DNA from 3 places in the Pantoea sp. YU22 genome. Region 3 is predicted to be linked to each of the others. Evidence: predicted binding sites of a transcription regulator. Region 3 holds the regulator's gene; each other region holds the start of a gene.
The links. Region 3 encodes sigma-54, which starts transcription at its own class of promoters, with help from an activator protein. Its sites were predicted from a motif close to GTTGGCACANNTTTCGCTNT; they were not measured.
Positions count from the first base shown of each region.

Region 1: the regulator sigma-54 is predicted to act here: its motif matches at 2,033-2,052, upstream of glnA (glutamate--ammonia ligase).
Region 2: the regulator sigma-54 is predicted to act here: its motif matches at 2,298-2,317, upstream of glnK (P-II family nitrogen regulator).

Region 1 covers NZ_RYDU01000013.1:111,862-117,034, forward strand. Annotated here, with positions in the region: gene typA (ribosome-dependent GTPase TypA) at 1-1,763, opposite strand, end outside; gene glnA (glutamate--ammonia ligase) at 2,199-3,608, shown strand; gene glnL (nitrogen regulation protein NR(II)) at 3,830-4,879, shown strand; gene glnG (nitrogen regulation protein NR(I)) at 4,887-5,173, shown strand, end outside.
Region 2 covers NZ_RYDU01000003.1:214,547-219,719, forward strand. Annotated here, with positions in the region: gene EKL29_RS07655 (SmdA family multidrug ABC transporter permease/ATP-binding protein) at 1-350, shown strand, start outside; gene EKL29_RS07660 (SmdB family multidrug efflux ABC transporter permease/ATP-binding protein) at 337-2,112, shown strand; gene glnK (P-II family nitrogen regulator) at 2,370-2,708, shown strand; gene amtB (ammonium transporter AmtB) at 2,742-4,034, shown strand; gene tesB (acyl-CoA thioesterase II) at 4,153-5,016, opposite strand.
Region 3 covers NZ_RYDU01000002.1:326,399-331,571, forward strand. Annotated here, with positions in the region: gene lptB (LPS export ABC transporter ATP-binding protein) at 1-501, shown strand, start outside; gene rpoN (RNA polymerase factor sigma-54) at 549-1,982, shown strand; gene hpf (ribosome hibernation promoting factor) at 2,004-2,291, shown strand; gene ptsN (PTS IIA-like nitrogen regulatory protein PtsN) at 2,448-2,927, shown strand; gene rapZ (RNase adapter RapZ) at 2,982-3,836, shown strand; gene npr (PTS phosphocarrier protein NPr) at 3,833-4,105, shown strand; gene mtgA (monofunctional biosynthetic peptidoglycan transglycosylase) at 4,109-4,828, opposite strand.

The DNA of each region.
Region 1 (5,173 bases), on a different contig from region 3:
CGGATACGGACCGACTGCGGCGTCACTTCTACCAGCTCGTCGTCATCGATGAATTCGATGGCCTGCTCAAGGGTCATCTTCACCGGCGGCACCAGCGTAGTCGCTTCATCCGTACCGGAAGCACGCATGTTGGTCAGCTTCTTACCGGTCAGGCAGTTAACGGTCAGGTCGTTAGAACGGCTGTGAATACCGATGATCTGGCCTTCATAGACTTCTGCGCCGTGACCCAGGAACAGCTTGCCGCGATCCTGCAGACCGAACAGGGCGAAGGCTACCGCTTTACCCTGACCGTTAGAGATCAGCACGCCGTTCTGACGCTGGCCCACTTCGCCCGGACGAATGTCGTCGTAGTGGCTGAAGGTGGAGTAAAGCAGACCGGTACCTGAAGTCATGGTCATGAATTCGTTACGGAAGCCGATGAGACCACGGCTCGGGATAACGTAGTCAAGACGCACGCGACCTTTACCATCCGGATCCATGTTTTTCAGATCGCCTTTACGCTCGCCCATGGCTTGCATAACCGCGCCCTGATTGTTCTCTTCGATATCCAGCGTAACGTTCTCGAACGGCTCTTGTTTACGGCCGTCGATTTCACGGAAGATAACTTTCGGACGGGATACCGCCAGCTCGAAGCCTTCGCGACGCATGTTTTCGATCAGCACCGACAGGTGCAGTTCGCCACGGCCGGATACGCGGAACGCGTCCGCATCTTCAGTCTCTTCAACGCGCAGCGCAACGTTGTGCACCAGCTCTTTGTTCAGGCGCTCAAGGATCTGACGCGAGGTCACATACTTGCCTTCCTGACCGCAGAACGGCGAGGTGTTGACGTTGAAGAACATGGTTACGGTCGGCTCATCGACGCTCAGCGCCGGCAGCGCCTCTACATTCTGCGGATCGCAGATAGTATCGGAGATGTTCAGCTCGCCCAGACCAGTGATCGCCACGATATCGCCCGCTTCCGCCAGGTCAGTATCGATACGCTCCAGGCCGAGGTGACCCAGCACTTTGCCAACTTTACCGTTGCGCGTTTTGCCTTCGCTGTCGACAACAGTAACCTGCTGGTTCGGCTTGATTTTACCGCGCTTGATGCGGCCGATGCCGATCACGCCCAGGTAGTTGTTGTAGTCCAGCTGCGAAATCTGCATCTGCAGCGGCGCGTCAACTTCAACCTGCGGCGGAGAAACGTGCTCAACGATCGCCTGATAAAGCGGGGTCATATCTTCAGCCATGTCGGTGTGATCCAGACCGGCGATGCCCTGCAGCGCAGACGCGTAAATAATCGGGAAATCAAGCTGCTCGTCGGTTGCGTCCAGGTTGACGAACAGGTCAAACACCTGGTCAACAACCCAGTCAGGACGCGCGCCCGGACGGTCAATCTTGTTGATGACAACGATCGGCTTCAAACCATGGGCAAAGGCTTTTTTGGTCACGAAGCGGGTTTGCGGCATAGGGCCATCCATCGCATCGACAACCAACAGCACCGAATCCACCATGGACATGACGCGCTCTACCTCACCGCCAAAGTCGGCGTGTCCTGGGGTATCAACGATGTTGATACGGTAGTCATTCCATTTGATGGCGGTGTTTTTAGCGAGGATGGTAATCCCACGCTCTTTCTCCAAATCGTTGGAGTCCATCACACGCTCAGTCGCTTCGGTACGCGCGTCAAAGGTACCGGACTGTTGCAGCAGTTTATCAACCAGGGTGGTCTTACCATGGTCTACGTGCGCGATGATGGCGATGTTACGCAAATTTTCGATCACAACTTTGCCTCAGGCATTAGAAATAGCGCGCTATTGTACACGGATTAAGCGGGATACTGAACACGATCACACTTCTCACCTGAAGTTTATTGCACTGACGGAAATTTGCGCTGGCTGCGGTGCACTTAATGCACTAAGTTGGAGTAATGCACCATATTGGTGCTTAAATTTGCCGGCAAAGCACGCTTTTGGTGCAAAAAAGTCAGACTGGTGCATCTCCCCGGCAACAAAAGAGTGCGCACAGGCCCAATTTAGTCGCTTTGAAAAAAGTTGGCATAAAATTCGCTTTATCTTTTTTAAGCGAAAACAGCAGTTGCACGACAGTTGCAGAGCTTGCCGAGATCGGTTGGTTGGGAATGGCGGTCAGACACACTGGAATTCAGACGACGCAGCCACTCACCACGATGATAATGACCCTTTCCAGGAGAGTTGAGTATGTCCGCTGAACACGTTCTCTCGATGATGAACGAGCACGAAGTTAAGTTTGTTGACCTGCGTTTTACCGATACCAAAGGTAAAGAACAGCACGTTACTATCCCTGCTCACCAGGTTAACGCTGACTTTTTCGAAGAAGGCAAAATGTTTGATGGCTCCTCTATCGGCGGCTGGAAAGGCATTAACGAATCAGACATGGTGCTGATGCCGGACGCAACGACTGCGGTACTGGACCCGTTCTTCGAAGACCCGACGCTGATCATCCGTTGTGACATCCTCGAGCCAGGCACAATGCAGGGCTACGATCGCGACCCGCGCTCCATCGCCAAACGCGCTGAAGAGTATCTGCGCTCTTCCGGCATCGCCGACACCGTACTCTTTGGACCGGAGCCGGAATTCTTCCTGTTCGACGATATTCGTTTCGGCTCTTCTACCTCCGGCTCGCATGTCGCTATCGATGATATCGAAGCGGCCTGGAACACCGGCAAAGAGTACGAAGGCGGCAACAAAGGCCACCGTCCTGGTCTGAAAGGCGGCTACTTCCCGGTTCCGCCGGTCGACTCTTCGCAGGACATCCGCTCCGCCATGTGTCTGACCATGGAACAGATGGGCCTGGTTGTTGAAGCGCACCACCACGAAGTAGCGACCGCAGGTCAGAACGAAGTGGCGACCCGCTTCAACACCATGACCAAAAAAGCGGACGAAATTCAGATCTACAAATATGTCGTGCATAACGTCGCGCACGCCTACGGTAAAACCGCGACCTTTATGCCGAAGCCGATGTTCGGCGATAACGGTTCTGGCATGCACTGCCATATGTCGCTCTCTAAAGGCGGCGTAAACCTGTTCGCAGGCGACAAATACGGCGGCCTGTCTGAAACCGCGCTGTTCTACATCGGCGGTATCATTAAGCACGCAAAAGCGATCAACGCCCTGGCGAACCCGACCACCAACTCCTATAAGCGTCTGGTACCTGGCTACGAAGCGCCGGTTATGCTGGCTTACTCTGCCCGTAACCGCTCCGCCTCTATCCGTATCCCGGTTGTTGCCAGCCCGAAAGCGCGTCGTATCGAAGCACGCTTCCCGGATCCGGCCGCTAACCCGTACCTGGCGTTCACCGCGCTGCTGATGGCTGGCCTGGACGGCGTGATCAATAAGATCCACCCGGGCGATGCGATGGATAAAAACCTGTACGATCTGCCGCCGGAAGAAGAGGCGGAGATTCCAAAAGTTGCAGGTTCGCTGGAAGAAGCGCTGAACGCGCTGAACGAAGATCGCGAGTTCCTGACCCGCGGCGGCGTATTCACTGACGATGCCATCGATGCCTATATCGAACTGCGTAAAGTTGAGAACGATCGCGTTCGCATGACGCCGCACCCGGTTGAGTTCGAACTGTACTACAGCGTTTAATCTTTATTCTGCACAGGTCGCGTTGCCGCTCCAGGTGGCAACAGGAAAGATCCCGAGGCTGCTAACGCAGCGGCGACGCGCAAGGCGCAGAAGATTTTTGTTGCCGTGGAAACTTTAGCCCATCTCCGGATGGGCTTTTTTCGCCGCGAAATCATCGTTCAGCCGTCTGGAAACAGGCGCGGAAGAGTATAATGCACTGAATTAGTGCAGAGGAACGCTGTATGGCAACTGGCTCCCTGCCCGACGCGGGGCAAATTCTCAACTCTTTGATAAACAGTATCCTGCTGGTGGACGACGAACTGGTCATTCACTATGCCAATCCGGCGGCGCAGCAGTTACTGGCGCAAAGCTCACGCAAACTGTTCGGCACGCCGTTGCCCGACCTGACGGGTTACTTTTCGCTGAATATCGAGGTAATGCGCGAGAATCTGGAGGCTGGCCAGGGTTTTACCGACAGCGAAGTGACTTTGGTGGTCGATGGCCGCGCGCATGTAATGGCGCTGACGGCGCAACGGCTGCCGGACAGCTTTATTCTGCTGGAGATGGCGCCGATGGATAACCAGCGCCGTCTCAGCCAGGAGCAGCTTCAGCATGCGCAGCAGGTCGCGGCGCGCGATTTGGTGCGTGGACTCGCGCATGAAATTAAAAATCCGCTCGGCGGACTACGCGGCGCGGCGCAGCTGTTATCTCGTGCCCTGCCCGATCCGTCGCTAAACGAATACACCAAAGTCATTATCGAGCAGGCGGACCGCCTGCGTAACCTGGTCGATCGACTGCTCGGCCCGCAGCAGCCTGGCATGCATATTACGCAGAGCATTCATCAGGTAGCGGAGCGCGTAGTAAATCTGGTGTCGATGGAGCTGCCGGAAAATGTCGCGCTGGTGCGCGATTACGATCCCAGCCTGCCGGAGCTGCCACACGATCCCGATCAGATTGAGCAGGTGTTGCTGAATGTGGTGCGCAACGCGCTGCAGGCGCTGGGCAAAGATGGCGGCACTATTATTTTGCGCACCCGCACCGCCTTTCAGCTCACGCTGCACGGCACGCGCTACCGGCTGGCGGCGCGCATCGACGTTGAGGATGACGGCCCGGGTATTCCGGCCCAGCTACAGGATACGCTGTTCTACCCAATGGTGAGTGGACGCGAAGGCGGCACCGGCCTGGGTCTCTCTATCGCCCGTAGCCTGATTGATCAGCATTCAGGAAAAATTGAATTTAACAGTTGGCCTGGACACACCGAATTTTCGGTTTACCTGCCTATACGCCAGTGAGGTTTCTATGCAACGAGGGATAGTCTGGATCGTCGATGACGATAGCTCCATCCGCTGGGTGCTTGAACGCGCGCTTACTGGAGCCGGGTTAAGCTGTGCCACGTTCGACAGCGCCAGTGAGGTGCTGGACGCGCTCTCGACCAAAACCCCAGACGTTTTACTGTCAGATATCCGCATGCCGGGCATGGATGGGCTGGCGCTGCTGAAACAGATTAAACAGCGTCATCCGATGCTGCCGGTCATCATTATGACAGCGCACTCCGATCTGGATGCGGCGGTAAGCGCTTATCAGCA
Region 2 (5,173 bases), on a different contig from region 3:
GCCAGAAGCAGCGTATCTCTATTGCGCGCGCGCTGTTGCTCGACGCGGAGATCCTGATCCTCGACGATGCCCTGTCGGCGGTCGATGGCCGCACCGAACATGACATCCTGCATAACCTGCGCCGCTGGGGGCAGGGCCGCACCCTGATCATCAGCGCGCATCGTCTGTCGGCGCTGGCGGAGGCGAGCGAAATTCTGGTGCTGCAACAGGGCGTGGTCGCCCAGCGCGGGGATCACGATGCGCTGGCGGCGCAGCCGGGATGGTATCGCGATATGTATCGCTATCAGCAGCTTGAGGCGGCGCTGGATGAGGATGAATCAGCAAAAGGAGCGCCCGATGGCGAAGTCTAAACGCTTATGGCCGACGCTGAAGCGGCTGCTCGCCTATGGCAAACCATGGCGCCGGTCGCTAGGCCTCGCGGTCGGCATGCTCTGGATCGCCGCCGCGGCCGAGGTGACCGGACCTGTGCTGGTCAGCTATTTTATCGACAACCTGGTGGCGAAACACCGGATGCCCTGGGGCATCGTCGCCGGGCTGGTGGTGAGCTTTATTTTGCTGCAGCTGCTGGCGGCGGGACTGCACTATTTTCAGGCTTTGCTGTTTAACCGCGCGGCGATCGGCGTGGTGCAGCGGCTGCGCAGCGACGTTATGGACGCGGCGCTGCGTCAGCCGCTCAGCGCCTTCGATACCCAGCCGGTCGGGCAGATTATTTCACGCGTTACCAACGACACCGAGGTGATTAAAGATCTCTACGTCACGGTGGTGGCGACAGTGTTGCGCGGCGCGGCGCTGATCGGCGCGATGATGGTGGCGATGTTCAGCCTTGACTGGCGCATGGCGCTGGTGGCGATGGTGATCTTTCCGCTGGTGCTGACGGTGATGTTGATTTATCAGCGCTACAGCACGCCGATTGCGCGCCGCGTACGCAGCTATCTGGCGGATATCAACAACGGTTTTAACGAAGTGATCAACGGCATGAGCGTGATCCAGCAGTTTCGTCAGCAGGCGCGCTTCGGCGAGCGTATGAACGAAGCCAGTCGTTCGCACTATCTGGCGCGTATGCAGACGCTGCGGCTGGACGGTTTTCTGCTGCGCCCGCTGCTTAGCCTCTTTTCCGCGCTGATCCTTTGCGGTCTGCTGATGCTGTTCAGCTTCTCCTCGCCGGGCATATTTGAGGTCGGTGTGCTCTATGCCTTTATCACCTACCTTGGTCGTCTCAACGAACCGCTGATCGAACTGACGACGCAACAGTCGATGCTGCAGCAGGCGGTGGTGTCGGGCGAACGCATTTTCGAGCTGATGGACGCGACGCAGCAGCATTACGGCGATGACGATCGCCCGCTGAGTTCAGGACGTATCTCGCTGCGTCACCTGAGCTTCGCCTATCGCGGCGATCGTGACGTGCTGAGCGATATCAATCTTGACGTGCCAGCGCGCAGTTTCGTCGCGCTGGTAGGGCATACCGGCAGCGGAAAAAGCACCCTCGCCAGCCTTTTAATGGGCTATTACCCGGCGACACGCGGCGAAATAAGGCTGGACGATCGTCCCGTCAGCCAGCTCAGCCATCGGACTCTGCGTCGCGGCATTGCCATGGTGCAGCAGGATCCTGTGGTGCTGGCGGACAGTTTGCTGGCTAACGTGCGCCTCGGCCGCGATATCAGTGAAGAGGCGGTCTGGCAGGTACTGGAACAGGTGCAGCTCGCCTCGCTGGCGCGCGATATGCCTGACGGCATTCATACGCGTTTAGGCGAGCAGGGGAACAATCTGTCGGTGGGACAGAAGCAACTGCTGGCGCTGGCGCGCGTGCTGGTAGAGATGCCGCAGATCCTCATCCTCGACGAGGCGACCGCCAATATCGACTCCGGCACCGAACAGGCGATTCAGCAGACCCTGCGCGCGTTGCGTCAGCACACCACGCTGGTGGTCATCGCCCATCGTCTGTCGACCATTACCGAGGCCGATACCATTCTGGTGCTGCATCGCGGTCAGGTGGTGGAGCAGGGCGATCACGTCGGGCTGCTGGCGCGTCAGGGGCGATACTGGCAAATGTATCAGCTGCAGCAGGCGGGCGATGAACTGGTGTCGGGCACAGCCGTCGCCTCCGTCGAGTAAATTGCACCTTTTTTGCGCGCATTTATCAGAATGTTCCGTATCGCTGCACTTCTTTGAGGCCCGAAGCACCAAAGAAGTGCAGCCCTGTCGTTATCTCGTTTCGCTTTTCTCTCCCGGTCCTTTTTTCCTGCCACGTTAAGCCATACTGCGCTGCATTCAGGGCGCACCGCGCACGCTTTTTCATTCCTGGCACAGCCTTTGCTTCTGTCTCTGCACGTCTGAGGCGACTCACTTGTCTACTACCCGGAGGGGATGTAATGAAGCTGGTTACCGTAGTCATCAAACCATTCAAACTGGAGGATGTGCGCGAAGCGCTCTCCTCTATCGGCATTCAGGGGCTGACCGTTTCTGAGGTTAAAGGATTTGGCCGTCAGAAAGGCCATGCAGAGCTCTATCGCGGCGCTGAATACAGCGTGAACTTTCTGCCCAAGGTCAAGATTGATGTCGCTATTGCCGACGACCAGCTCGACGAAGTGGTGGATGTGATCAGCAAGGCGGCTTACACCGGCAAGATCGGTGACGGCAAAATTTTTGTCGCTGAGCTTCAGCGCGTTATTCGTATTCGCACCGGTGAAACCGACGAAGCAGCGCTCTGATTTCGGCTACGTAATCTGATGGGATGGAAAAAAATGAATAAAGCACTGACCTTGTTGGGCCTCATCAGCCTGGCCCTGTTACCCTCGCTGGCGATGGCTGCGCCCGCGCCGGCGGTTGCGGATAAGGCCGACAACGCATTTATGATGATTTGCACCGCACTGGTGCTGTTTATGACGGTTCCAGGGATCGCACTCTTTTACGGCGGCCTGATCCGCGGCAAAAACGTTCTCTCTATGCTGACGCAGGTCGCGGTGACCTTTGCGTTAGTCTGCGTGCTGTGGATTGTGTATGGCTATTCGCTGGCGTTCAGCGAAGGCAACGCCTTTTTCGGCAGCTTCCAGTGGGCGATGCTGAAAAACATCGAGCTGAAGGCGGTGATGGGCACCTTCTATCAGTATATCCACGTCGCATTCCAGGCGTCGTTCGCCTGTATTACCGTGGGGCTGATCGTCGGCGCTATCGCCGAGCGTATTCGCTTCTCCGCCGTGCTGATTTTTGTCGGCGTCTGGGTCACTCTGGCTTATCTGCCGATTGCGCATATGGTCTGGGCGGGCGGTTTCCTGGCGCAGGATGGCGCGCTGGACTTCGCAGGCGGTACGGTCGTGCATATTAACGCCGCTATTGCCGGACTGGTGGGCGCCTATCTGGTAGGCAAGCGCGCGGGCTTCGGCAAAGAGGCGTTTAAACCGCATAACCTGCCGATGGTCTTCACCGGTACGGCGATCCTTTACGTGGGCTGGTTTGGCTTTAACGCCGGTTCGGCCTCTGCCGCTAACGAGATCGCCGCGCTGGCTTTTCTGAACACCGTAGTAGCGACCGCAGGCGCGGTGCTCTCCTGGACCTTCGGCGAGTGGGCCGTACGCGGCAAACCGTCGCTGCTGGGCGCCTGTTCAGGTTTTATCGCCGGTCTGGTCGCCATTACCCCAGCCTGTGGCTATGTAGGCGTCGGCGGGGCGTTGATTATCGGCCTGGTGGGCGGTCTGGCTGGGCTGTGGGGCGTAACCTCGCTGAAGAAAATGCTGCGCGTGGACGATCCCTGTGACGTCTTCGGCGTGCACGGCGTGTGCGGCATTATTGGCTGTATTCTGACCGGCGTATTCACCTCCTCTTCGCTGGGCGGCGTCGGTTATGCGGAAGGGGTCACCATGGGACATCAGGTATGGGTGCAGCTCTACAGCGTCGCCATTACTATCGTCTGGTCTGCGGTGGTCGCCTTTATCGGCTTTAAGCTGGCAGATATGATCGTGGGTCTGCGCGTGCCGGAAGAGCAGGAGCGCGAAGGTCTCGATGTGAACAGCCACGGCGAGAACGCTTACAACCAGTAAGCCGGGGCAAAGAAGAGCAGTGCACAACCTACTATAACGCGACAAGGGGCGACTATTCGCCCCTTATTTTTTGCCCGTCGCCGGGCCAGCCCGCTGCGTTTTTCAGCGCCCGGATAAGTTATTCGCTGCGCTGGCGCATCACCCCTTCCTGCACGGTGGAGGCGACCAGCACCCCCTGTTGGTTATAGAACTCGCCGCGCACAAAACCGCGTGCGCCGGAGGCGGAGGTGCTTACCACGCTGTAGAGTAGCCAGTCGCTGAAGTTAAACGGGCGGTGAAACCACATCGAGTGATCGATAGTGGCGACCTGCATATCTGGCTCAAGGAAGCCCTTGCCGTGCGGCTGAAGCGCCACCGGCAGGAAATTTAAATCGGAGGCGTAGCCCAGCAGATACTGATGGATGCGCAGATCGCCAGGCAAGCCGCCGTTGGCGCGGATCCAGACCTGGCGCACCGGCTCGTCGACGCGGCCTTTGAGCGGATTGTGAATCTGTACCGGGCGTATCTCCAGCGGTCGCTCGGCGATGAATTTTTCACGCACCTTTTCCGGCAGCAGATGCGCCATCTTTTGCGCCAGATCCTGTTCCGATGCCAGCGTTTCGGGGCCGGGCACCGCAGGCATCTCATTCTGATGCTCGAAACCGCTCTCCGGCGCCTGGAAAGAGGCGGTCATATAGAATATAGGCTGGCCGTTCTGAATCGCACTGACGCGCCGCGCGCTGAAGCTTTTGCCGTCGCGCAGCGTTTCCACATCGTAAATAATGCTTTTCTTGCTGTCGCCCGGTCGTAAGAAGTAGCTGTGGAAAGAGTGAATGATGCGCTCTTCCGGCACCGTCTGTTTCGCCGCGTAGAGCGCCTGGCCGACGACCTGACCGCCAAAGACCTGACGCAGTCCTAAGTCTTCGCTCTGGCCGCGATAGAGGCCCTCTTCCAGCTTTTCCAGATTTAATAAATTCAGCAGATTTTCCAGCGCCTGGCTCATAGTGCAATCCTCACAAAGTTAACCGGCTCAGTGTGAAAGATCCGACCAGTTAACGTCAATCAAAGAGTGCATCAGGCACCGACAGGAAATATCTGGATTTTATGCCAGGATTAACCCTATAAGGCGAATGAAATCCCAGTCGATAAATTCGCAGCCG
Region 3 (5,173 bases):
GCGCGGCGCGGTATCGGCTATCTGCCGCAGGAAGCGTCGATTTTCCGCCGCCTGAGCGTCTATGACAACCTGATGGCGGTACTGCAAATCCGCGACGATCTTACCGAAGAGCAGCGCCAGGATCGCGCCAACGAGCTGATGGATGAGTTTCATATCGCCCATCTGCGCGACAGCATGGGTCAGGCGCTGTCGGGCGGCGAACGCCGCCGCGTAGAAATTGCCCGCGCGCTGGCCGCTAACCCTAAATTTATCCTGCTTGATGAGCCTTTTGCCGGCGTCGATCCCATCTCGGTTATCGACATCAAAAAGATCATCGAGCACCTGCGCGACAGCGGCCTCGGCGTATTGATCACCGACCACAACGTGCGTGAAACCCTGGCGGTTTGCGAACGCGCTTATATCGTCAGCCAGGGGCGCCTTATCGCTCACGGCACGCCGAACGAAATTCTTGCAGATGAGCAGGTTAAACGGGTTTATTTGGGCGAAGAGTTCAGACTCTGATAAGGTGTCGTTAATACGATGTTTGCTTAGGAAATTCCGTCCTGAATATGAAGCAAGGTTTGCAACTCAGGTTCAGCCAACAGCTGGCAATGACTCCGCAGTTGCAGCAGGCAATCCGGCTGCTGCAGCTCTCTACGCTTGAGCTGCAGCAAGAGCTGCAGCTGGCGCTGGAGAGCAATCCGCTGCTGGAGCAGGCTGAAGTGCATGAAGAGATCGACAGCCGCGACTATCAGGAAGATGAGGTGCTGGACACGCGCGAGGCGCTTGAACAGAAAGAGATGCCGGACGATCTGCCGCTCGACGCCACCTGGGACGAAATGTACACCGCAGGCACGCCTTCCGGCACCGGCACTGACTATCAGGATGACGAGCTGCCGATCTATCAGGGCGAAACGACCCAGTCGCTGCAGGATTACCTGATGTGGCAGGTGGATCTGACCCCTTTCACCGATACCGATCGCGCTATCGCCACCTCGATCGTCGATGCTATCGACGATACCGGATACCTTACCGTTTCGCTTGACGAGATCCTCGACAGCATGGGTAATGACGAACTGGGGCTGGATGAAGTCGAGGCGGTGCTGAAGCGCATTCAGCGCTTCGATCCCGTCGGCGTCGGCGCGCGCGATCTGCGCGACTGCCTGCTGGTGCAGCTTTCTCAGTTTGCGCCGACCACGCCAATGCTGGCCGAAGCGCGCCTGATTGTCAGCAACCACCTCGATCTGCTGGCTAACCACGATTTCCGCAGCCTGATGCGCGTAACCCGTTTCAAAGAAGATGTGCTGAAAGAGGCGATGCTGCTGATCCAGTCGCTGGATCCGCGTCCTGGCCAGTCGGTACAGACCGGCGAGCCGGAATATGTCATTCCCGACGTGCTGGTACGCAAGATCGGCACGCGCTGGACGGTTGAACTGAATGCCGACAGCGTGCCGCGTCTGAAGATCAATCAACACTACGCCGCCATGGGCGGCGCCGCGCGTAACGACAGCGACAGCCAGTTTATCCGCAGCAACCTGCAGGAGGCGCGATGGCTGATTAAAAGCCTGGAAAGCCGCAACGATACGCTGCTGAAAGTAACGCGCTGCATCGTTGAGCAGCAGCAGGCTTTTTTCGAGCAGGGCGAAGAATTTATGCGTCCGATGGTGCTGGCGGATATCGCGCAGGCCGTCGATATGCATGAGTCCACCATTTCGCGCGTGACCACGCAGAAATATCTGCACAGCCCGCGCGGCATCTTTGAACTTAAATATTTTTTCTCCAGCCACGTCAATACCGAAGGCGGCGGCGAAGCCTCCTCAACGGCTATCCGCGCGCTGGTGAAAAAATTAATCTCGGCGGAGAATCCCGCTAAACCCTTGAGTGACAGTAAGCTTACCTCCATGTTATCTGAACAAGGCATCATGGTGGCGCGCCGAACCGTCGCTAAATATCGCGAGTCTTTATCTATCCCGCCCTCCAACCAGCGTAAACAGCTGGTTTGACAGAAATGAGAAGGAAGACCTATGCAGCTAAACCTCACTGGGCAAAATGTTGAAATCACCGAAGCGCTGCGTGAATTCATCAGCAACAAATTTGCCAAACTGGAACACTATTTCGATCGTATCAATCAGGTTTATATTGTTCTGAAAGTGGAAAAGGTCACCCAGGTTGCGGAAGCGACCTTGCATGTCAACGGCGGCGAGCTGCACGCCACGGCGGAAGCGGAAGATATGTATGCGGCGCTTGACGGGCTGGTCGATAAACTCGCCCGTCAGCTAACCCGGCATAAAGACAAACTGAAAAAACACTAACCTTCACGCTTGCAGAGCGCGCGCCGCGCGCTCAGGGCGGTCTGGATGGGGCGGATTTACCGCCCCGTTTTGCCATCTGTGCAAGCGCCACGGGATACCGCGCGGTCGTTAAGCGCGGCAGGCCCGCGGCTCTGTGAACTCGCAAGTGAAACGACAATGAACAACGATCTGACACTGGAACTGAGCACCGTGCTGACGCCGGACTGTACGCGCAACGGCGTACACTGCCAGAGTAAAAAGCGCGCGCTGGAAATTATCAGCGAACTGGCAGCGAAGCAGCTTAATCTGCCGCATCAAACGCTGTTTGAAGCGATCCTGACCCGTGAGCGCATGGGCAGTACCGGTATCGGCAACGGTATCGCTATTCCGCACGGCAAGCTGGAAGAGGACACGCTGCGCGCCGTAGGCGTCTTTATCAGCCTTGACCAGCCTATCGCATTCGACGCGGTGGACAACCAGCCGGTTGATCTGCTGTTTGCGCTGCTGGTGCCCGCGGACCAGTGCAAAACCCACCTGCACACCCTGTCTCTGGTCGCGAAACGTCTGGCGGACAAGACCGTGTGTCGCCGCCTGCGCGCGGCACAAAGCGATGAAGAACTCTACGCCATTATTACAGAAGCTCCAGAGGAGCAGTAACGCGCGCTGCGCTTTTACCGGCGTGCGTGCCGGTTTAAAACGGGAGAGAAGGTCATGGTGCTGATGATCGTTAGCGGTCGGTCAGGCTCAGGAAAATCGGTGGCGCTACGCGCGCTTGAAGATATGGGTTTCTACTGCGTCGATAACCTGCCCGTGGTGCTGTTGCCCGAGCTGGCGAACTCGCTGGTGGAGCGTAATATTTCGGCTGCCGTCAGCATCGACGTGCGCAACATGCCGGAGTCGCCGGAAATTTTTGAAAATGCGCTGAACAATCTGCCGGACGCCTTTTCACCGCAGCTGCTGTTTCTGGACGCCGATCGCAATACGCTGATCCGCCGCTACAGCGACACGCGCCGCCTGCATCCGCTCTCCAGTAAAAACCTGTCGCTGGAAAGCGCTATCGACGAAGAGAACGATCTGCTGGAGCCGCTGCGCTCACGGGCCGATTTGATTATCGATACGTCTGAGATGTCGGTTCACGAGCTGGCGGAGATGCTGCGCACGCGGCTGCTGGGCAAGCGCGAACGCGAGCTGACGATGGTGTTTGAATCATTTGGCTTCAAGCATGGCATCCCTATCGATGCCGACTACGTTTTCGACGTGCGCTTTCTGCCTAACCCGCACTGGGATCCCAAGCTGCGCCCAATGACCGGCCTCGATCGCCCCGTAGCGGCGTTTCTCGATCGCCATACCGAAGTGCACAACTTTATCTACCAGACGCGCAGCTACCTCGAGCTGTGGCTGCCGATGCTGGAAACCAACAACCGCAGCTATCTCACCGTCGCTATCGGTTGTACGGGCGGTAAACACCGTTCGGTTTATATCGCTGAGCAGCTGGCGGACTACTTCCGCTCACGCGGCAAAAACGTACAGTCTCGCCATCGCACGCTGGAAAAACGCAAATCATGACCGTCAAACAAACTGTAGAAATTAAAAATAAGCTGGGCATGCATGCGCGTCCGGCCATGAAGCTGTTTGAACTGGTGCAGAGCTTTAACGCTGAGGTTCTGCTGCGTAATGAGGCCGGGACCGAGGCGGAGGCCAGCAGCGTTATCGCGCTGCTGATGCTCGATTCGGCAAAAGGCGGGCATATTGAAATCGAAGCCAGCGGCCCGGAAGAACAGCAGGCGCTGGCTGCCGTTATTGAGCTTTTCGAGGCTGGCTTCGACGAAGACTAATCGCTAGTTAAGATGATTACGCAGCAGGAAGCCTTCACCGCCCAGCTGGCGCATCTGGCGCATAATCCACTGCTGACGCTGGCGTATGTAGCCTGAGGGCGCATCGGCGCGAAACCGGATGGGATTAGGCAGCACGGCCGCCAGCAGCGCGGCTTCTGCTATCGTCAGGCGGCTGGCCGGTTTATGAAAATAACGCTGCGCCGCCGCTTCTACGCCAAAGGTTCCCTGACCAAATTCGGCAATATTAAGGTAGACCGTCAGAATGCGCCGTTTGGTCCAGACGGTTTCAATGCCGACCGTTAATCCCGCTTCCAGCCCCTTTCGCACCCAGCTGCGTCCATCCCAGAGAAAAAGATTCTTTGCCGTTTGCTGCGACAGCGTCGAAGCGCCGCGCATGCGCTCGCTTTCGCTGCCCAGCGCCGTTTCAATCGCATTGACGTCAAAGCCCCAGTGCTCTGGGAATTTCTGGTCTTCCGAGGCGATAACCGCCAGCCCCATCCAGGGAGAGATCTCGTCGTGCCCCACCCAGTCGGAATGCGCTACGTAATGAAAATCGCCGCGCAGCCAGGCGCCAATCTGCCGTTCCGCCATCACCGCTGAAAACGGCACGGGAAGAAAGGCAAACAGGGCAATTCCAGCCGCCCAGATACCCAATATAACGACAACAGCGCCGATACCGGCTCGTTTAATGCGACGCCAGCGGCTCCCTTTATTCTTGCTCATGCAATGTTCTCTTACCTGTTCCCTGCATTAATCAATTACCAGCGTGATGAAAGCCCCGTCTTGGTCAAAATCGCTGAAGAAGCGCAATAAGATGCGTTTTTTTTAATCTCAGCAGCGACATTCTACCCTCTAAATATTAAGACAGATCGAATGACATCAAGCACTTCCATCAAAAAGGAATCGGTTCCATACTTGTTTATCGCTTATCCCTTTCCACACCATATACTTAACCATTTGTGATAAGGATCGTTTTGAATCATTCACCTTTCTAAACTGTGCCTTTTGGCGCGCTGTTCTGCTTTTCACCATTTGACCATGATGGTTACACAATATACACCGTCAGGC